Regions from separate parts of the Dyella sp. genome, predicted to be linked through region 1. Evidence: riboswitches for the same ligand, from Rfam matches in the RefSeq annotation. Region 1 holds a riboswitch; each other region holds the start of a gene.

What was found. Region 1 has a riboswitch for cobalamin ahead of V7M64_RS09245 (TonB-dependent receptor). Riboswitches for the same ligand answer to the same signal wherever they lie in the genome.
Region 2: it holds a riboswitch for cobalamin, as region 1 does, so the genes downstream of both, V7M64_RS04585 (ribonucleoside-diphosphate reductase subunit alpha) here and V7M64_RS09245 (TonB-dependent receptor) in region 1, are expected to answer to the same signal.
Region 3: it holds a riboswitch for cobalamin, as region 1 does, so the genes downstream of both, cobO (cob(I)yrinic acid a,c-diamide adenosyltransferase) here and V7M64_RS09245 (TonB-dependent receptor) in region 1, are expected to answer to the same signal.

The regions. Positions count from the first base shown of each region.
Region 1 covers NZ_DAIOEU010000016.1:23,606-31,078, reverse strand. Annotated here, with positions in the region: gene V7M64_RS09260 (GntR family transcriptional regulator) at 1-387, shown strand, start outside; gene V7M64_RS09255 (hypothetical protein) at 729-1,757, opposite strand; gene V7M64_RS09250 (hypothetical protein) at 1,878-2,855, opposite strand; cobalamin riboswitch at 2,999-3,222, shown strand; gene V7M64_RS09245 (TonB-dependent receptor) at 3,359-5,257, shown strand; gene V7M64_RS09240 (efflux RND transporter permease subunit) at 5,545-7,473, shown strand, end outside.
Region 2 covers NZ_DAIOEU010000006.1:30,031-37,503, forward strand. Annotated here, with positions in the region: gene V7M64_RS04585 (ribonucleoside-diphosphate reductase subunit alpha) at 1-1,866, opposite strand, end outside; cobalamin riboswitch at 2,064-2,268, opposite strand; gene V7M64_RS04590 (hypothetical protein) at 2,374-2,670, opposite strand; gene V7M64_RS04595 (peptidase C13) at 2,778-3,161, opposite strand; gene V7M64_RS04600 (serine protease) at 3,890-4,714, shown strand; gene V7M64_RS04605 (serine protease) at 4,827-5,678, shown strand; gene zapE (cell division protein ZapE) at 5,784-6,896, opposite strand; gene V7M64_RS04615 (alpha/beta hydrolase) at 7,055-7,473, opposite strand, start outside.
Region 3 covers NZ_DAIOEU010000048.1:29,139-36,611, reverse strand. Annotated here, with positions in the region: gene V7M64_RS16915 (TonB-dependent receptor) at 1-2,076, opposite strand, end outside; cobalamin riboswitch at 2,351-2,566, shown strand; gene cobO (cob(I)yrinic acid a,c-diamide adenosyltransferase) at 2,690-3,292, shown strand; gene V7M64_RS16905 (cobyrinate a,c-diamide synthase) at 3,295-4,581, shown strand; gene cbiB (adenosylcobinamide-phosphate synthase CbiB) at 4,715-5,635, shown strand; gene cobD (threonine-phosphate decarboxylase CobD) at 5,628-6,611, shown strand; gene V7M64_RS16890 (cobyric acid synthase) at 6,608-7,473, shown strand, end outside.

The DNA.
Region 1 (7,473 bases):
GTGACGCCGGAAGAATCGATGGCGCTCAATCTTTCACCGGGCGTGCTGGTGGCGCGCCTGCATCGCGTGCGCTACGCGGAAGACGAGCCCCTGGCGATCGAGCGCAGCGTGGTGCCGGCCAGCGTGCTGCCGGATCCGCATGAGGTGCACGATTCGCTGTACGAAGCGCTGGGGAAATACGACTGCCGCCCGGTGCGCGCGTTGCAGCGTTTGCGCGCAGTGCTGCTGGCCGCACGGCAGGCGCGCTTGCTGCATGTAAGTGTCGGCAGCGCGGGCCTGCACATCGAGCGGCGTGGATTTCTCGACGATGGTCGCGTGGTGGAATTCACCACGTCGTGGTATCGCGGGGATATCTACGATTTCGTGGCGGAGTTGCAGACCGATTGAAGGCCTGTGCGGGTGATTTTACAGCTCATCGGGTTAGGCGCCGCCGTTGTCGGCCAGGACGACTGCCGCATTGGCAATGGAATCGGGGTTGTTCGAGGCCGTGTCCAGGCGTATCGGCCGCCGCACGCGCTTGCCGCCGCTCGGCTCCTGTCGGGTGGAAGTGTGTCGATACGCACGATCGCATCTCCCAGTTAGTCGCGGTGCTACACCTACTTCGCCGCAGTCTATTGAAGCCAACATTTTTCTATCCCGACGATTCGGCATCCGCGACGCGTGCCACACAGTTCGCGTGGCAGACGTGACTATCGCCCCATCGACGGACAGATTAGGAAGCTCGGCGGCTAAGTTTCGTACCTGTACCTGGCGGTATCGTCACCAGCGTCGTCGAGCGCTTTATCTCCAGCCAGCACCTGGATTCCATACGCATAGGGGTCCGGGGTATCCGGCGCATCATCTTCGTTAAACGGAACACTACGTCCATTCTCATCGGGCTTCACCACGTAACCGCGGTTTTTGTCGTACGTCATGTAAAAATGGTCATGCATGCCGACGTCCGAATGAGCCACCTCGTGAACCAGGGTCTTTTTTAGATTACCGTCATTGTCCAAATAACCACGGTCATCACCGTACAGTTTGTCTGCATTGAGAACGATTTGGCCGGTATACCTGCCTGTGCTGTCCATGGGCGCATACGCAACGATGTCCGAATGACGATTGCGGGAAAGCTCAAGGTATATATCCCCGCCGTTGTTCTCGATATGCCTTTTAATTCCATCGCGCAGGCGCTCCAGCTTGGCCTGTACCTCGGAAGATCCCGCTTTGCTCCCGAACAATTGCTGCATGCTTGTTCGTGTATTGGCGTCCCAGGATTCGGGATGGCGATGTACATCGCATGCTTTCCTGGCATCTTCATAAGCTTCTCCAAGAAGCCGCATGACTCTTGCCTGTACCTGGGGGTCAAGTGACAGTTCGATAAATGCGCCGCCGTGCACGCCACGGTCATATCCGCCGACCACGGCGTCATTGCCTGGCGGGTTCGGCCGGCTGTTTGCAGGTCCGCTTGGAACCTGGGCGTCTCCACTGGAATTGTCGATGCCAAAGAGCGAGCAGAAGCCCCTGAAGAAATCGCAGGGAGTGGCTTTTTTACCATTAGCCCAATCAGAGATGACCCCGAATGGCGTGTAATACAGTATTGACCGCGACTCGCGCGCGCCGCCCGCTGGGGAACCGTGGCTAGATTGAGGAAAGCCGCCGTATGAACCAGCTGGCGGGCTTACTTCCGGTGAAGACAGCGTAAGCGCGGAAGAAGCATCCAGCACTGCATGGTGATAAAGAAGGGCGGGCGCGTTTGTGGGCTTGATATCCACCATCTCATCCTCTTGTTGAGGTCTTGCGCTATTGCGGCAAAGAACGCCTATTCCTGTCTGGAGATAGCCATCGCGATGGGAACCTTCCAGGCCAAACATCCCAGCGGCGTGGCTTTCTCACTCCTACCGCGCCCATACTTCTACCGGTGTCCGAAATTCGCGCCCGTTCATCCCCAGCATTAATGCTGCCCATGCGATGGAGTCGGGGTTTTCCGGAGCCTCCTCGATGCTGCCGTCGTGGCCATCGACCTCTCTTGTGTAGAAACCAATCCGGTCGCTGTAGCCCACGTAAAAGCGGTCTCGCAGGTCGGAAAAATGCATGGCCTCATGACTTAGCGTCAGCATGAGCGACTCATCCGTGTTCTTGTCGATAATAGGTTTGCTCAATACCACTTCGCCCGTCGGCCCAGCCTCCCCAAGGACGGTATATGCAGAGGTTTTTTCTTCGCCGGGCTCGGGAGAAACCTCAAGGAAGATTCGCTGCGGGTTGTCTCTCAGCTGTTGCATGCCGTCGAGCGAGGTAGCCAGCCCGGTCTTTATCCTGGCCCGTACGTCCGGACGAGTGATCCCTTCCCCGAACAACTTCTTCATTGCCGTCATTGTCTTGCCAGTCCACGTTGACGGGCTGTCCATCAGGTTATAGGCCCTCCATGTGTTTTTGATGGTTTCATCCAGGACCCTGCTGACCCTTTTTTCCACAGCGGGAACCGACGACAGGTCGACAATCCTTCCGGCATTTTTTCCGGATTGAATATCGCTTGAACTGGTTACTCCATATCGGGCTTTACTGGCAGGGCCTTGCGTACTGTTTTCGTATCCGCCATCGACCCCTGCCAGGCTGCATATGCCCGGAAAGAAGCTACAGGTGAGGCCTTTTCCTTCAATCAGGTTTTGCAGGACGCCAAAGGGCGTCCTATCCCACACCTCACGGAATATGGATCGAGGCTTTCGGCCGGCGCCCGCAAACGGGTTATTGGTCGGCTGGACGAAATCACCCGACAGATCGGTTTGCGACGTTATCGCCGGAGTACTCGCGGCGGCATCTTCTGCCGCCGAAGAGTGATACGCATGAGACGTTGGGTTAATAGTCGGGCTGTCCATTGTCTTATCCTCGCTTCGTCGGCCCAATAACTACATCGCCGCGCTTGCAAAAAGGCGTTATCTGCTTATCGGCCCCTTTTCGCGCTCGAACCGGACAGTGCGGGACAAGATGCATAAATTGCCCGGACCGCGTTCCATCGGCTACAGTGGCGCCCGTTCCAGGTGTCCCCACGGCGAAAGCAAAAGGGATGAAACGGGAAGCCGGTGCGCTGTTTGCGCAGCAAGTCCGGCACTGCCCCCGCAACGGTAAGCGAGTCATTGCAGCGATAAGGCGCCACTGTGCGTAAGCATGGGAAGGCATTGCTGACGGCATGTGCAAACATGCCACTCGCAAGTCCGGAGACCGGCCCGGAACAGGTTCTGGCATTCGCGGTGGGCGAGGCACGGAGTTCGCGCTGCGGCGTTCTGCGCCTGGTCGCCTTCCGTTCCCTTTTTGCTCCGCCCGATGCCGGCTCGCTGACGACTTGCGCCGCGCGGGGACGCGCGGCAGGGGAACATCCATCGTGTTGAAGAAACATGCGCTTGCAGCCGCCTTGCTGCTGTCACTGGCCGCGCAGGCCGCTTACGCTCAATCAAACGACGGCCAGGACGGCTCGCTGACGCCGGTGATCGTGACTGCCACGCGCACCGCCATCACCGCCAACGAGGCGCTGTCCTCAGTCACCGTGATCACGCGCGAAGACATCGAGCGCCTGCAGCCGGTATCGGTGGTCGACCTGCTGACTGGCCTGCCCGGTGTGTCGATCGCGCAAACCGGCGGTATCGGCGGGCAATCCTCGCTGTATCTGCGCGGCACCAATGCCACGCATGTGCTGGTGCTGATTGACGGCGTGCGCATCGGCTCGGTCAGCATCGGCCTGCCAGCGCTGGAGCAGATTCCGGTGCAGGCGATCGATCGCATCGAGATCGTGCGCGGCCCGCGCGCCAGCCTGTACGGCTCGGATGCGATCGGTGGCGTGATTCAGATTTTCACCCGGCACGGTCAGCCGAACGGCGACATTTCGCCGTCGGTAAGCGTTACCGGCGGCAGCCATGGTTACGTAAATGGCCAGGCCGGCGTTTCCGGCGGCGATGCGCGTCTGTGGTACAACGCGAGCCTCGGCGGCACCTACACCGGCGGCATTCCCAATTGCCGCATGGGCGCGGCGGAACGCGGCATTGCCTGCTACGTGGACGATCCGCGCAACGACGCCTATCGCAACTGGAACGGCTTCGCCAACATCGGCTATCGCTGGGACAACGGCACGGAGCTCGCCTTCGACTGGCTGCGCAGCAAGAGCAACGCGGAATTCGCCGGCAGCCCGTACAGCGGCAATGACAGCCTGGAAGAGCAGTACGTGGCCGGCGCGCGCCTGAGTTTCACGCCACTGCCGATGTGGAAAGTCACGCTCGACGCCGGACAAAGCCGCGACGATCTCGCCAGCTACTACCAGGGCACTTATTTCAGCCAGTACTACCCGCGCATGGCCACCGGTTATTTCAATTCACGCCGCAACCAGGCGTCGTGGCAGAACGACATCACGCTGGCGACCGACCAATTGCTCACCGTGGGCGTGGATTACCAGCAGGAACACGTCGCCAGCGACACGGCTTTCCAACAAACCACCCGCGGCGATACCGGCACTTTTGCGCAATACCAGGGCAGCTTCGGCCATAACGAAGTGCAGCTCGCCGCGCGCCACGATCACAACGATCAATTCGGCAATCACAACACGGGCTCGGCGGCGTGGGGCTATCACTTCGAAAACGGACCGGTGCTGTCGGTGAGCTACGGCAGCGCGTTCCACGCGCCCACGTTTGATGACCTGTACTTTCCGCCCCTCGGCGGCTTTCCGACGGCCAATCCGGATTTGCGGCCGGAAACCTCGCGCAGCGCGGAAATCGGCCTGACACAGCAGTTGCAGCACTGGAACTGGGGCGTCAACGCCTACCAGACCACCATCGACAACCTGATCGTGCTGGACCAGAACTACGTACCGCAAAACCTGAGCCGCGCACGCATCCGTGGCGTGGAAGGCCAATTCGGCTTCAACCTGGACGACTGGCGCGTGCAGAGCTATCTCACGCTGATGCAGCCGAAGAACAACGACGGCGGCGCCAACAACGGCAACCTGCTGCAGCGCCGTGCGCAACGCACCGCACGAGTCGACGTCGATCGCAGGCTGGGCCGGTTCAACCTGGGCGCGACGTTCTTTGCCTCCAGCAAGCGCTACGACGACATCGCCAATACCGAACGCATGGGCGGCTATGCCACCACCGACCTGCGAGCAAGCTACAGCTTCGCCCCGGATTGGCAGGTGGAAGCCAAGCTGGCGAATGTGTTCGATCACAGCTATGAGACGGTCTACTACTACAACGAGTTGGGTCGCACCTGGTACTTGACGGTGCGCTACGGCCTGTAAGGCAGCAGATGCCAAGCAGGCTGGGGTGCCAATCCCGGCATCCACGCGAATGCTGGGATTGCATCCCTGCCTGCTGGCCCATCCTGGCTCCGACCTTGCCTCTCAGGAGAGGGAAAATCAACGCCATGCCTTTCGGCACGGCCCGACTTCAGGCACATTTGCGCTTCTGGCCCCCAAGGCATAAAGGCGCCCATGAATGTGCCCTTCTGTTTGCTTGCGCCACGGCCAGCGCGGGACGCGCGCGGCCGTGGCTTTCGTTTGCCTGACGTCTTGGCGCAGGTAACGGCATGAATATCTTCGCCCCCATCATCCGCCGCCCCATCGGCACCTCGCTGTTGGCGATCGGGTTGACCATTGCCGGCTTCTGCGCCTACCTGATGCTGGGCGTGGCGGCGTTGCCGACGCTGGATTTCCCCGGTGTGTTCGTCACCGCCGCGCAGCCGGGCGCCAGCGCGCAGACCATGGCCAATACCGTGCTCGCCCCGCTGGAGCGCCATCTTGGCCGCATCCCCGGCGTGCAGGAGATTTACGGCAACGCCAACCAGGGCAGCGCAACGGTGATGGTGCGCTTCGACTTCGGCCGCAACATCGACAAGGCCGCGGTCGACGTGCAGACGGCGATCAACGCCGCCCAACCCGACCTGCCGGCGCTGCCCAGCCCGCCGCAATACTTCAAGTTCGACACCTCGCAGATTCCGATCCTGCACGTGGCGCTGACCTCGAGCAGCATGCCACCGGACAAGCTCTACGATCTCACCGACACACTGCTCAGCCCCGCGCTCGCGCAGATTCCGGGCGTGGCACGAGTGGAACTGTTCGGCGGCACGCCGCATGCGGTACGCGTGGACGTGAATACCTCCGCGCTGTCGGCCAAGGGCCTCACCGCCAACGACGTCCGCAATGCACTGATCGCCGCCAACGTCACCTCTCCGCAGGGCATGCTGAGCGACGGCCAGACGCAGATGATGGTGACGGCCACCGATGCGCTGCACACGCCGGCCGATTTCGCCAAGCTGGTGATCTCCAACCACAAGGGCGTGCCGGTCTATCTGTCCGATGTCGCCAAGGTCAGCAGCGGCGAACAGGATAAATATCAGGCCGCATGGTTCAACGGCATGCGCACGGTGGGCCTGCAGATCAACAAGCGGCCCGAAGCCAATGCGGTGGAAACCGCCGAAGCGGTACGCGCCAAGCTGCCGCAATTGCGCCACCTGCTGCCGGCCGACGTGCAGATGACGCCGATCTTCGACTTCACCGAAAGCACCAAGGGCGCGCTGCACGAAGTGGAAGTGGCGCTGCTGATCAGTATCGTGCTGGTGTCGCTGGTCATGCTGGTGTTCCTGCGCCGGTTGCGGCCCACCTTGATCGCCTCGCTCAGCGTACCGCTGTCGCTGGCCGGCGCGTTCGTGGTGATGTGGTCGCTCGGCTACACGCTCAACACGCTGTCGCTGGTGGCGCTGGTGCTGTGCATCGGCTTCGTGGTGGACGACGCCATCGTGGTGATCGAGAACATCTTCCGCCACATGGAACATGGCGAGGCGCCGCTGGATGCCGCACTGCGCGGCGTGAGCGAAATCGGCTTCACGGTTATTTCCATCACCTTGTCGCTGATCGCCGTGTTCGCGCCACTGCTGTTCGGCAACAACATGCTGGTCATGCTGTTGCGCGAATTCTCCGTGACGCTTACCGCCGCGGTAGTGATTTCCGCCATCGTGTCGTTGACGCTCACGCCTGCACTGTGCGGCCGCTATTTGAAGCCCGAGTCGGCCTATGCCGGATCGCCTTCGCGCATCGAGCAGGCGCTGCACCGCTTCGACCGCTGGTTGCATGGCCACTACGAGCGGGCGCTGGACTGGTCCATGCGCCACCGCCGCCTGATGCGCTGGCAGCCGCTTACCTTGCTGATCCTTACCGCCGTACTCGGCTGGGCGATCGTCAAGACGGCGGGCGGCACCTTCATGCCGGATCAGGACACCGGCCAGCTCGCCGTGTCGCTCAAGGCCGACGCCAACATCTCGCCCACGCTGCTGGCCACGCGCGTGCAGCAGGCCAACAAGCTCCTGCAGGACGACCCGGCCACGCAGGATGTGCTGACGGTGCTGGGTTCGGAGAACAACGGAGGCGGCGCGGTGGGCAATGCCGCCTCGATGTACGCCGACCTCAAGCCGCGCGGCGACAAGCCGGGCCAACGCAAGGAAGACATCAAGAAGGTGATC
Region 2 (7,473 bases), on a different contig from region 1:
ATGGGGCCAATAATCGAACTGCAGTTCGCCATTCGCCGCGCGGGTTTCCGCAAAGCCGGGATGCGCGCCGTGTTGTTCGGCCAGCGCGTTCGATTGCGCCAATGCGTTGTAGTAGATCTCTTCGGCGATGCGCGTGGACAGTTCCAGCGCTTCGGCCGAATCTACGGCCAAGCGCAGCTTGAAGAACACGTCCTGCAGGCCCATCACGCCCAGGCCAACCGGGCGCCACTTGCGGTTGGCGGTGGCGGCGGTGTCGATGGGGTAGAAGTTCAGGTCGATCACGCGATCCAGCTGGCGCACCGCCGTGCGCACCGTGGCAGCAAGCTTGGCGAAGTCGAACGAGCCATCGACTACATGGCGGGACAGATTGATCGAGCCCAGGTTGCACACCGCCGTTTCGCCGGCGCTGGTGACTTCCAGGATCTCGGTGCACAGATTCGACAGATGGATGACGTTTTCCGCTTTGGCCGTCTGGTTGCTGGTGGCGTTGCTGCGATCCTTGAAGGTCATCCAGCCGTTGCCGGTCTGCGCCAGCGTGCGCAGCATGCGTGCATAAAGTTCGCGTGCCTTCACCGTCTTTACCGCCAGACCTTCGGCTTCGGCCTTGTGATAGGCGCGCTCGAAGGTTTCGCCCCAGCTGTCGACGAAATGCGGCACGATCTTTGGATCGAACAGCGACCAGTTGCCGTCGTGTTCGACGCGGCGCATGAATTCGTCGGGAATCCAGTTGGCGAGATTGAGGTTGTGCGTGCGGCGCGCTTCGTCGCCGGTGTTGTCGCGCAGTTCGAGGAATTCCTCGATATCGGCGTGCCACGGTTCCAGGTACACGCAGGCCGCGCCTTTGCGCTTGCCGCCCTGGTTCACCGCGGCGACCGAGGCATCCAGCGTTTTCAGCCATGGCACCAGACCGTTGGAATGGCCGTTGGTGCCCTTGATCAGCGAACCGCGCGAACGTACGCGCGAATAGGCCAGGCCGATGCCGCCGGCGAATTTGCTGAGCTTGGCGACGTCGCCGTACTTCTCGTAGATCGATTCCAGCGAATCCAGCGGCGAGTCGAGCAGGAAGCAGGAGCTGAGCTGCTCGTGCGCCGTGCCGGCATTGAACAATGTCGGCGAGCTGGCGATGTATTCCAGCGACGAAAGCAGGCGGTACAGCTCCAGCGTTTCGCCAATCTCGTTGCCGCCGAGTGCGCAGGCGATGCGCATGAAGAAATACTGCGGCGTCTCCACCACTTTGCGCAGTTGCGGATGGCGCAACAAGTAGCGGTCGTACACCGTGCGCAGGCCGAAGTATTCGAAGCGGCGCGAGGCCAGCGGATCGATCGCATCGTTGAGCTTGCGTGCGTTTTCGGTCACGAAATCACGCAGCCGCGCATTGACGATGCCCAGTTCGGCACCGCGTGCGACGGATTGCGAAAAGCTCTGGATTTCCTGCCCGCTCACTTCCTTGTCGATAAAGGCGCTGAGCAGGCGCGCGGCGAGCTGGCCGTATTCCGGTTCCTCGGCGGTGAGCGCGGCGGCGGTACGGATGGAAAGCTGATCCAGTTCCTGCGTGGTGGCGCCGTCATACAAGCCGCCGATGGTCTTCAGCGCCACGCGCAGCGGATCGACCGCATGCAAGCCTTCGGCGCTGCGCGTGACCGCGCGGACGATCTTGTTGACGTCGACCACTTCCTGCCGGCCGCTGCGCTTGGTGACGCGCATCTGGCCCGGGTTGTGCGGAGGAGTCAGGGTGAAAGGTGCTTCGGCGGTAGCGGACATCGTTCCAGCAATGGCAGTGGCCGGCGCGTGGGCATCGGCGGAGAAAACGGCAGGTTCGGCGCGGTCGGCAGTGCGCTCGCGCGATTCGGTATCGATAGGTTGCATGTCGGACGCTCCGGGCTGCGGAATCGGTCCGGCCGGCGAGAGCCGGTTCGTGCGGACAGATTCCTTGGACTCAACCGCCTGCTCCCGCGCGCAGGGCTGAGGTGGCGGTACCGCGGTCGTGCTCGCTCGACACAGGCAATGACATCCGCGTCGCGCGACACACCTCTCCCACGGAGGCCGTCACCAGCGGCATGGCGCTCCGGCCAGACCGTGTCGGCAGGTCTTCGGACTTGCGGATGTGGATCTCGCGATCCGCCTACTCGCCCCGCTTCCCAGCCCTGCAGGCCAGTGCGACTGGGCTTTGGTCTCCGCCTACCGCTGCGGGGCAGTTCCGGACTTGCACCGGATTCCCGAGCCACCTCGAAATCGTTCGAAGCGGCAACCGACGGAGCACAACATATCGGGGTCGCCGTTGCCGGTCAACCCAATAATTTGTGGATAAGCCGGTGGATAACCAGACGGACTCCAACCGCCATGCGGCCTGTGGCCCGGTTGAAAATTTTTTCGCTACGGCACGATGGCGACAACGATCCCCAGCCACATCAGCACCAGCCCCGCGGCGAAGCTGCGGCGCGCGGGCGCGATCCGTTCGACGGTGTCATCGGCCACCGGCGTGGTGGCGATCCAGATCGTCGCGCCCAACGCCATGAAACTGAAGAAGGCCAGGCACACCACCACGATGTCACGCGCATTCCAGGGCGTAGGTTCGTGGACGCCCCAATAACCGAGAAAGGCCATGCCCATCGCCGACATGGTGGCAGAGGCGGAGCAGAGACCGACGACCGAACCGGTGGGTGCGCGCATGCCGCCGACTCCATGGAAAGATTGGGCGGATCGTAGCGCAAGGCGTGGTGTGCGCCCGCACTGCGCCGATCACGAAGCCGGGCAAGTCTCCATTGGTTCGTGCGCGCTCACAGACTTACATCGATCTCGATCGGGTAATCGACCGAATCGGACAATTTGGGCGGTATGGGAAATGTCCACGCCGAAAACTGGCCGGCGAGGCATTTCGCGACGGCTGTCGGCGCGCGCACATCCACGTGCAGCGGATGTCCGTCGGGCGAAATATCCGCAACCAGCGTAAAGGGCGACTTGTCCGCCGGCGCGTTGCTCGCCAGGCAGGCTTTCAGTGCGTCGGTCATCGGGTTGCCGGTCTTGGCCCAGAATTGTTTTTGATAGGCCGGGCCGGTGGGGCCGGCTTCCACCATCTTTGCGCGCTGCACGCGCGTGGTGAAGGTGTCCGTCGAGGGCGGCTGTGCGCCGGCAAGCAGCGCGAGCACGAGGGCTGTAAGCATGGCGGCGGGGCCGGCGGCTGGATGGGTACGGCACCATATCGCAGATAGATGGAGCGAAAAAGCATGGACGCTGCGCGTTTCGCGAAGTCGACATGGATCGAGTCCGCGACGGGACGGGCGTGCAGCAACGATGCGAATACGGTGCTGCTCCGTATGCTCGTCCATCCATGTGACCTTGACGGTCTGAGAGCAAGGCCATCTGCCTTGTATGTATCGGAAGTTCGTGGATAGCAGGCGGTGTAGTCACTTTCGATTTTTTTGTCGGCGAATGGCTCTCTTCGATTATCACTTGCATGACGGAACGAAAAGCTCAAACGTCATTGCGGCGCACGAGGGGTGAGCATGTACGCTCAAGCGAAATCCGAATGAACAGTGCACTGGGAGCTATCCATGTACGGCAGTTCAAAGCATGCAATGGTGATTGCAATAGCGGATTCAAGGCTGGGGTACTGCTGCCTTTTTGCGAATTTTCTGCCTTGCGCGTCGAGCGCTTGGCATCCCTCCGTAGATATCCGATGCGTACGTCCTCATAAGCCAACTTCCACGCCACGTAGTGGGAGGTTTGATTGGAGTGTTGCGTTTCATTCGGCTGGAATGGTGGGACCTTGCTTGTCTATCGAGGTCGCACCGTGCAAGACGGAGGCCCGGGACGGGTCTTCTTGCAAGAAGGCGGTCGACGTAAAGCGGCCGTTGTGAATCAGGGGGCAGTAAACCGAAAAAGGTGCTCTATGAAAATCTTCACGGGAAAGAAGAAGTCGATTCTCGCCATGGGAGTTCTTGGGCTGAGCGCAGCATTGACCGGGTTCGATGTATCTGCCCGATCCGATATCCAATCCGACCAGGTTGTCCCCTTGATTATTGGTGGTACCGAAGTGCCAAGGGGCAAATATCCCTTCATGGCTTCGCTTCAGGATGAAGGCAACCATTTTTGCGGCGGTTCGCTCCTTGACACGAGGTCGATTCTTACTGCCAGGCATTGTGTCGTAGACATTACGAACGATGAGGCGGCTTCTCACGTATCGGTCACTGTCGGACAAACGCTCCTCAGTGACGGGATCGGTTCGCAGCGGCGGGGCATCAGTGCGGTTTTTGTCAGTACGTTGGAGGGCTCCGATCTGGCTGTTGTTGTACTGGACCGACCTGTGATGGGCATCGCGCCTGTCGCATTGCCGACGCCCGGGAGTGACGCTTTGTACAGGCCCGGCCAGATGGCAACGGTGATCGGCTGGGGAAATACCGATAGCGAAGGTTTTCCATACCACCCGGATCGATTGCGTGAGGTGGATGTACCGATCCTGTCGATGGAGGAATGCATCATCGCGGCGCCGGAATTTGATTTCAGCACGAATTTCTGCGGTGGGGTGCGAGGCAAGGGGGCGTGTCACGGTGACAGCGGCGGCCCCGTCATTCGCGTCATCGGTGGACGCGTGTACCAGATCGGCACCGTCTTCGGGGGCATTCGTTGCGCAGGACAAGGGGCGCCCGGGGTCTATGCCAATCTCAGCGATCAAAGACTCTGGGATAGCCTCATTCCCATCTGGGTCAAATTCTAATCGGTGTGTTTAAACGGAGGCCGCATCGTGCTCGACGGGTGGGGCTTCCTGCGAACGGGCAGTCGCATGGCGCGATTGTCGTGATGACAACGGAGCTGAATGGAGCATTTTCATGAGTATCTCAAGGAAAAGAAAAGGGCAGGCCCTTGCGCTAGGCATTCTCGGGTTTGGTGCGGGGTTGATCGCAGCTGGCACATCCGCCGCATCTGACGGGCATGGCCAGGTTGGGCCTCTTATCATCGGCGGTACTGAAGTACCCAGGGGCAAATACCCCTTCATGGCATCGGTCCAGATAGATGGAAAGCATAGATGCGGAGGATCACTGCTCAGTTCCACATTGGTCATTACGGCTGCGCACTGCGTAGAAGGCGTCAATGACAAAAACGCGCACCGGCTATCGGTGACCGTTGGGCAAACGTTGCTTAGCGATGGAATCGGTTCTCAGCGGCGCGGCATCCGTGCCATTGATGCCAGTACGCTCGATGACTCCGATCTCGCGTTGGTCACGCTTGATGCACCTGTGGAGGGCATCGTCCCCGTCACGCTGCCCACGGCGGGGGCAGATGCCTTGTACCGGCCTGGCCAGATGGCAACGGTCATAGGTTGGGGAAATACCGATAGTCAATCGTTCCCCTACTATCCGGATAGGTTGCGCGAGGTCGACGTACCGATCGTCTCCATGGATGAGTGCGCGATTTCATATTCAGATCACGACATGAGTACTTACTTCTGCGCTGGGGTCCGAGGCAAGGATTCGTGCCAGGGCGATAGCGGTGGCCCCATCATTCGGGCCATCGGTGCCCGCGTGTACCAGATCGGCGTGGTCTCTTTCGGCGACGGTTGCGCAGATCAGGGAGCGCCAGGAGCGTATGTCAACCTTAGCCTGCCCAGCCTCCTGGATAGTCTCGACAGGGTGTGGGAAAAGCCAGCTGATCAACAGACAGGAGCAGTGGCCAGGAGATGATTCGTGGTTTTAAGTAAGCGCTGAGTTGGCCGGATGCCCCGTTCGCGGGGCATCCATGGCTTCAGCCATTGCATCCATGGAATAAGAAACAGGTTGAGTGCCGGGTCATTCCGGCCGATGTTCCAGCGCCAGGTACTCCTGGCTCTGCATCTCGATCAAGCGCGATTCGGTGCGGCCAAACTCCGCACGCAGGCGCTCGCCGTCGTACAGCTCGGTGATTGGTGCACCAGCCGAAAGAATCAACTTTACGTGGCGATCGTAGAACTCGTCCACCAGCTGCACGAAACGCTTGGCCGGATCTTCGCTGTAGAGGGTGAATTGCGGCACGTTGGAGACGATGATGGCCGGCGCGGTTTTCGCCAGTGCGATGTAATCGGCGACAGCGCGCGGGCCGTCGCAGAGTGCCGGGAAATCGAACCACAGGATATTGCCGGCGCGCTTGCGTACCGGGATCGGGCGGTCGTTGATCACGATCTCGCCACCGTCGACGATGTCACCCTGCGCCTGGCTGGCAAAGATACGCGACAGTTCGCGCTCGGCCTCGGCGCCCGGCGGCGTGTGATACACCGGTGCATGCGTGAGGGCACGCAGGCGCCAGTCGTGCGAGGAGATCATTTCCACCACGTGGCAGTGTTGCTTGATGGAAGCGATCGCCGGCAGGAAGCGCGCGCGTTGCAGGCCGTCCTGGTAGAGGTTGCCGGGCGCGGTGTTGGATGTCGTCACCAGCGTGACGCCGCGCGCGAACAGGGCTTCCAGCAGGTTGGCCAGGATCATCGCGTCGCCGATGTCGTTGACCAGGAATTCATCCAGGCACAGCACGCGGCATCGCTGGGCGATGTTTGCCGCGACGTCGACCAGTGGATCCTGTCGCTCGCCCAGTTCACGCAACTGCTCATGCACTTCGCCCATGAAGCGGTGGAAGTGACGCCGCAGTGCGACGCCATGCGGCAGGCTCGCGGCGAACAGATCCATCAGGAAGGTCTTGCCGCGGCCGACGCTGCCCCACAGGTACAGGCCGGGCACGGCTTGGCGTTCTTCGCCACCGAGCAAGGATTTCAGACGGCCGAACAGGCTGCTGCCGTTGCCGTTGGCTTGCACGCACAGCGCCGCGTGCATGCGATCGAATTCCGGCAGCACCGCGAGCTGCGCGGGATCGGCATTCCAGCGGTGGGCGGCGACGCCTTCCTGGTAGCGCGCGCTGGGAGAGAGTTGGGTCATGAAGCGGCAATCTAGCGTAGACGTTGATTGGTACCGCCATGCCGTCATTCCCGCGAAAGCGGGAATCCATTCTCATGGTGCATCAGGGCAAGATGGATTTCCGCTTTCGCGGGAATGACGGCATGGCGGATTGTCCAGTATTTGAGTTAGCCGGTACGTCACTCGCGCACAGGCGGCAGATGATCCTGCATCCAATGTTTCACCGCCCCACGCAAATCCATCAGGCGGCGGTGGAAGAAGTGCCCCGTCTCCGGCATGCGCACCAGTTCGGGTGGCTGCTCGAGACTGTCGATCCAGTCGAACACCGCTTGCGGTTCCACGATCTCGTCTTCTTCGCCCATCACCACCAGCCAGGGGCAGGTGGGCAGCACGAGTGTTTCGTGCGACCAGCGGCCGATCGGTGGCGCGATGCTGATCAACGCATCGGCCTTCAGCTTCACCGCATTGCGCAACGTGACGTAGCTGCCGAAGGAAAAGCCGGCCAGCCATAGTTGATCGTCGGGGCGCATCTTGCGCGCCCACGCCACGGCGGCAGCAAGATCGTCGCTTTCGCCGCGGCCGTTGTCGTAGTCGCCCG
Region 3 (7,473 bases), on a different contig from region 1:
GGTAACTCGCGTGCGGTTGTAGTTGTAGCTGAGCGTGCTGTCCAGCACACCGCCGCCCAGGTTGGCGCGGTAGCTGCCGACCAGGTCGCCGCCCTGCGTGCGTGTATTCACCGCGTTGGTGAAGTACTGCGCCGAGCTGTAGGCCACGTTGCTGATGCCATTGGCGGCCAGATAGTCCACCACGATCGGCCGGTTCAGGCCGCTCAGCGTGCTTGAAAGCACGATGCGGTTGTAGATGTTGATCTGGTACAGATCGAACGTCAGCGTCAGCGGATCGATCGGGTTGAACACCGCACCCACGGTGTAGTTATGCGAACGCTCCGGCCGCAACGCCTGCGCGCCAAGCAATTGCGCCACGGGGTTGCTCACCGGCAACAGGCCGGTCTGATAGATGCCCGGCGCAATGCCGGGGCCGGCGCTGCTCGGCGTGAGATAGGCCGAACCGATCTGCGAATAGTCTTCCTGGGCCAGCGAGGGCGCGCGGAAGCCGCTCGACACACTGGCGCGCAATGCAAAGCGATCGGTGAAGTCGTAACGGCTGGCCAGCGCGCCGGACACGGTGTTGCCGAAGTCGTTGTAATCCTCGTGCCGCACCGCGAACGAAGTGCCGAGCTTGTCGGTAAGGTTGGTTTCCAGGCTGACGTATTGCGCGACGTCGCTGCGGCTCCACGAACCCACGTTCACCGGGCTGTAGCCACCGAAGCCTTGTGCCCCGCCCGTCACCCCCGAGGTGCCTACGTAATAGGAAGCTGGGTCGCCCGCTTTAATTTCGTAGGTATTGCGCTGGTATTCGCCACCGAACGCCACCGTGACCGGATTGGGCAGCCAGCCGAGGTTGAAGTCCTTGGCGATGTCCACGTCCACCAATTGCTGCGCGGTGGAGACGATGCCGTCGAAGAAGGTGGTCGGCGTGTAGCCGACGTCGTGCAGGAAGGCGTAATTGGCAGTGTGGATGGTATCGAGCGATACGCGGTTGCCGCCGTAGTTGGCGCTTACATCCCAGCGCCAGCCACCGCTGGTGGTGCCGCGCAGGCCGGCGACGAATTGCTGATCGGTGCTGCGCGATTCCAGCAGCGGCTGGTAGCCGTCCGGATAGAGCGCATTGAGTTGCGCCTTGATCGAAGCAGGGTAGCCGAACGCATTGCGGTACAGCTCATCCGAAATGCCGTTGCGGAAGTGGTAGCTGCCGAAGGCGTAGAACTGGATGTTGTGGGTGATGTCGTATTGCGAGTTGAAGAACAGGTTGTGCTCGCTGACGGTGGGATCACCGAACACCTGCTTCTCGCCCAGCTGCGGATAGCGGATGTCGGCACCGCCATGATTGGTCGGGTCCTGGTGTCCGTCATCCAGGGTAAAGCGCAGCCAGCCCTTGTCGCCGTTCAACGGGATACCGAAATTGACCGAACCTTGCCACTGCTTGCCGCCACCGCGCTGGTAACGGCCACCGTCCAGTTCGACCGAGCCGCCTTGCGCGCCATGCTTCAGGATGATGTTGATCACGCCCGCGATGGCATCGGAGCCGTACTGCGCGGACGCGCCATCGCGCAGCACTTCGATATGGTCGATCGCCGACAACGGAATGGTGTTGAGATCCACCGGCGCCGAACCGCGGCCGATGGTGCCGTCCACGTTCACCATCGAACCGCTGTGCCAGCGCTTGCCGTCGACCAGCACCAGCACTTCGTCCGGCGCGAGGCCGCGCAAAGTGGCGGGGCGCTGCGAATCGGTCGCATCGGTGGCGGCAGGGCGGGGGAAGTTCAGCGATGGGATCAGCCGCGCCAGCGCCGTGGAAAGCTCGGTGGTGCCGGTGCCTTGCAAGGCCGAAGCCGGCACTACGTCGATCGGCGACAGCGAACTGCTGTCGGTGCGGTTCTGCGCGCGCGTGCCGGTGACGATCACGGCTTGCAGGTTTTTCGGGTTGCCGGCGGAAGATGCGCTGGCTTGCGTGGTGTCCTGCGCCGCCGCCGCGGAGGCCAACGCAAACAGGATGGAAGCAGCAAGCAGCAGGGTCGCGTTCTTGGCAGAGCCATTCTGCTGAGACCTGGCCTGATATGGCCGGTTGTTGTCATTAGTCATTGCGGATGATTCCCCTAAGCATGGTCGTTGCTGCGAAGCAGCAAATTGCAGGTTAATGACAAGGTTGCCGAGCAGCAACCGATCATTGGGCGTCTAAAAGTCCAAATGGAAATATCCATCCCGGACGTGCATTTATCCGTATCTCGACGGCCGTTCTCCCAGGCCAAGCATCGTTACGGCATCGTGTAGACGGCGTATAGCGAGCCTTCAACGCGTGAGCCGCATCTCAGCCATGCGCCCCCCAGCCTCCCTATGCACGCCGGGTGCCCCGCTCTAAGATGCTGCGGCCTGAGGTGACTGCCGGGCCTTGCCGGCAGTTGAAACGGGAATCCGGTGCGCTGCCTGCGCGGCCATGCCGGAGCTGCCCCCGCAACGGTAGGCGAGCAACGCGATTCGCATATAGCCACTGTGCTTGCACGGGAAGGCGCGGATCGGAAGGGTGTCCCTTCGCTCGCAAGCCCGGAGACCGGCCACAGGTTGAAACCGTACAGGCGGAGGGCCATGTCGGGCCGCTGCGTCAGTACCGGTACCGTCGTCTTCCTCCTTATTAATGATGCTTGGCCGTGCGCCAGGAGTGGAGGAAGTCATGAGCGATCAATCACCACGCGACACGATGACGCCGGAAGAGCGCTATCGCGAACGCATGCAGCGCAAGAAAGAACTGGTCGATCGCAAGATCGCGCGCGCCACCATCGATCGCGGCGTGCTGGTGGTGAACACCGGCAACGGCAAGGGCAAGAGTTCGTCCGGTTTCGGCATGCTGGCGCGCTCGCTGGGGCATGGCTTCAAGTGCGGCGTGGTGCAGTTCATCAAGGGCACCTTTTCAACCGGCGAGGAAGCATTCTTTCGCCACTTCGCCGGCGACCAGCTCGACTACCACGTGATGGGCGAAGGCTTTACCTGGGAAACACAGGACAAGGCGCGCGACATCGCCGCAGCACAAGCGGCGTGGAAGATCGCCGCGGACATGCTGGCCGACCCCGCGTACGACTTCGTGCTGCTGGATGAACTCAACATCGCCTTGGTGAAACAATACGTGCAGCTCGAGCAGGTACTTGAAGCAGTAACCGCACGCCCGCCGCGGCAACATGTGGTTATCACCGGGCGCGGCGCGCCAGACGGCTTGATCGCGGTAGCCGATACAGTGACCGAGATGCGCGTGGTCAAACACGCCTTCGACGCAGGCATCAAGGCGCAGCAAGGCATCGAACTGTGAGCGTGCGCCATTGCCCGGCCTTGCTGGTTTCCGCACCTGCCTCGGGGCAGGGCAAAACCTCGGTCACTTCCGCGCTCGCGCGCTGGCATGCGCAACAAGGCCGGCGTGTGCGCGTGTTCAAGACCGGGCCGGATTTTCTCGATCCGATGGTGCTGGCGCGGGCTGCGGGCACGCCGGCCTATCAACTCGATCTATGGATGTGCGGCGAAGCGGACGTGCGCAGGCGCCTGTTCGATGCTGCGGCCGATGCCGACCTGATCCTGGTGGAAGGCGTGATGGGCCTGTTCGATGGCGCCCCTAGCAGTGCCGATCTTGCCCAGCAATTGGGCTTGCCGGTGCTGGCGGTGATCGACGGCTCGGCGATGGCGCAAACCTTCGGCGCGCTCGCTTGCGGCCTGGCGACGTATCGCGAAGGGCTGTCCATGTATGGTGTTGCGGCCAATCGCATCGGCAGCGCCTATCATGCGCAATTGTTGCGAGACAGCCTGCCATCCTCGTTGCATTGGTTGGGTGCGTTGCCGCGCGAGGAGCAACTCGCACTGCCCGAGCGTCATCTTGGCTTGATTGCTGCCACTGAACTGGCGGATATCGATGCGCGACTGGATGCCCTGGCTGCTGCATGGGCCCAGCATGCGGCAACTGCCTTGCCGCCGCCCGTGACCTTCGAAGCAGCCGGCGCGGAAAGCATTCCGCCGCTGCTGCAAGGCACGCGCATTGCGGTGGCACGCGATGATGCGTTTTGCTTTATCTATCCGGCCAACCTGGACCTGCTGCGTGGCGCCGGGGCGGAACTGCGTTTCTTCTCGCCGGTGGCCGGCGATGCCTTGCCGGATTGCGATGCCGTGTGGCTGCCGGGCGGCTATCCGGAACTGCACCTGCAAGCCTTGTCGCAGCGGCACGATCTGCATGCCGCCTTGCGTGCGCATCGCGATGCCGGCAAGCCAATGCTGGCCGAATGCGGCGGTTTGTTGTTTGCGCTCGATGCGTTGGCGGACAAGCAAGGCCATTCGGCTGGCATGGCCGGCCTGATGCGTGGACATGCGACGATGCAACCACGGCTGGCCGCGTTGGGGCTGCAAGGCACAGCCCTGCCCGAAGGCGAATTGCGCGGGCATACCTTCCACTATGCGCAGGCGTCAGTCGACGTGCAGCCGCTCGCGCATGCTTTCAATCCGAATCAAGGGCCGTGCAAGGAGGCGGTTTATCGCGATCGGCGGTTGACCGCCAGCTTCGTGCACTTCTACTTTCCTTCGAACGCGCCGGCGGCGTTGCGGTTGTTCTTGCCATGAACACACCGGGCGATGCACGTCCCGTACGCTGCGGCAGGAGCGGATCGTCATGCCGGCGAAGGCCCGAATCCATCCCCGCTACGAGCATGGATTCCGGCCTTCGCCGGAATGACAAAAAGCATGGTGCGAAGTCATGAGTACGGCCTTGGCCATGCTCGCCGCCATCTTGCTGGATCGCCTGCTGGGCGAGCCGCGCCGCGCGCATCCGCTGGTGATCTTCGGTCGCATGGCGGCCTGGATCGAACGGCGCCTACATGCAGACCGGCGTGCGAACGGCTTGCTCGCCTGGTCGTTGGCAGTGCTGCCCTGCGTCGTGTTATTGGCACTCATCCAGCGTTGTGTGCCAGCGTGGCTTGCCTGGTGCATAGCCGTGATCGTGTTGTACGCCGCGCTGGGCCTGCGCAGCCTTGGCGAGCATGCGCAACCGGTAGCGCATGCGTTGGCAGCGGGCAAATTGGACGAAGCACGCAACGCGGTCGGGCGCATGGTCAGCCGCAATACAGCGCCATTGAATGCTGGACAGGTTGCTGCAGCGGCTACCGAATCCGTATTGGAAAACGGCAACGATGCCGTATTCGGCGCTCTGTTCTGGTTCGCCGTCCTGGGTGCGCCTGGCGCGCTGCTTTATCGCCTGGTCAACACGCTGGATGCCATGTGGGGCTATCGCACGCCGCGCTATGTGCGTTTCGGCTGGGCGGCGGCGCGTATCGACGATGTGCTCAATTTCATGCCGGCGCGGCTGACGGCTTGCACCTATGCCTTGTGCGGACACTTCGAGGTGGCGCTGCGTTGTTGGCGTACACAGGCTCCGCAATGGGATAGCCCCAATGCCGGTCCCGTCATGGCGGCAGGTGCGGGTGCATTGGGGGTGAAGCTTGGCGGTGCAGCACCGTATGACGGTGTGTGGGAGGCGCGTCCCGAACTCGGCGAAGGCGCCGTGCCCGATGCCGATGCCATCCATCGCGCATTGCAGTTGCTGCAGCGTGGCGTGGTGCTGTGGCTTGCTGTCGCGCTGTTGCTGGGAATAACGATGCAAGGAGTCTTGCATGCTTGAGCATGGTGGCCGCTTGCGGCGTGCGGCGCGGGAATATGGCATTCCACTGGAAAACTGGCTGGATCTGTCGACCGGCATCAGTCCATTTGGGTGGCCGGTGCCGGATATTCCGTCTTCTGCATGGCGGCGCTTGCCCGAGGACGATGATGGTTTGGTGGAAGCGGCGTGCGCGTATTACGCAGCGCCGCAGCTGTTGCCGGTGGCCGGTTCGCAGGCCGCCATTCAAGCATTGCCGTTGCTGCGGCCGGCATCGCGAGTCGGCATCATGGCGCCGGGTTACGCCGAGCATGCGCATGCATGGCGGCGGGCTGGCCATCAGGTGACGATGGAATCCGCAGATGCGTTGCTGGCAAACCTCGGCGCCTGGGACGCATTGGTGCTGATCCATCCCAACAACCCGGGCGGCGAGCGCTTCGATCCTGCACGGCTGTTGCAGGTTCACGCCGAACTGGCCGCGCGCGATGGCTGGCTCGTTGTCGACGAAGCTTTCATGGATGTCACGCCACAGGAAAGCCTGTGCCGCTATACGGCTCGCGAAGGGCTGGTGGTGCTGCGTTCGGTTGGCAAGTTTTTCGGTATGGCTGGCGCGCGCGCCGGTTTCGCATGTGCAGCGCCGGCCTTGCTTGCGGCCTTGCAGGAACAATTGGGGCCATGGACCTTGAGCGGGCCCGCGCGCCACGTATTGCGGCGTGCGTTGGCGGATCGCGCATGGCATGTGCAGGCACGTGTACGCCTGCTGGAAACGAGTGAACGTCTGCGCGCATTGCTCGCGCAACATGGCTGGACGCCTGCCGCTGGCTGCGGCCTGTTCCAATGGTGCCGTGGCGATGACGCGCCGCGGATTCATCGTGCGCTCGCAGCGCGCGGCATTTTCACCCGCCTGTTCGACGCGCCACCTAGCCTGCGCTTCGGATTGCCACCGGACGAGACCGCCTTCGCGCGTCTCGATCAGGCACTGGCGGAGCTGCTGCCATGACCGCGCGCGTGCTGATGGTCCAAGGCTGTACGTCCGATGCCGGCAAGAGCACGCTGGTGACGGCGCTGTGCCGATGGGCGACTCGGCGCGGTTTGCGGGTTGCGCCATTCAAGCCGCAGAACATGGCCTTGAATTCAGCGGTAACCGTGGACGGCGGCGAGATCGGGCGCGCGCAAGCGGTGCAGGCGCAGGCGTGCGGGCTGGAGCCGAGCATCGATTTCAATCCCATCCTGCTGAAGCCGAACAGCGACGTGGGTGCGCAAGTGATCGTGCACGGTCATCCGGTGGGCAACATGGATGCGCGCGATTATCACGATTACAAACGCCGTGCGTCCGACGCCGTCATGGCCTCGCATGCGCGCCTGGTCGATGCCTACGATGCCGTGATCGTCGAAGGCGCGGGCAGCCCCGCCGAAATCAATCTGCGCGATCGCGATATCGCCAACATGGGTTACGCAGAGGCCGTGGATTGCCCGGTGATCCTGGTCGCCGATATCGACCGCGGCGGGGTATTCGCCCATCTCGTCGGCACGCTGGCCTTGCTATCACCAAGCGAACGCGCACGCGTGGTCGGCTTCGTGATCAATCGTTTTCGCGGCGACCTGGCGTTGTTGCAACCGGGACTGGATTGGCTGGAACGCGAAACCGGCAAGCCGGTGCTGGGCGTGCTGCCGTATCTGCATGGCCTGCATTTGGAAGCGGAAGATGCATTGCCGCGCGAGCGCATGACTAAATCGGTGGCAGCATTGCGCGTGGCCGTGCCGGCGTTGCCGCGCATCAGCAATCACACGGACTTCGATGCATTGCGTGCGCATCCCGATGTCGATCTGCATTTCGTCGGACCGGGCAAAGCGATCCCGGC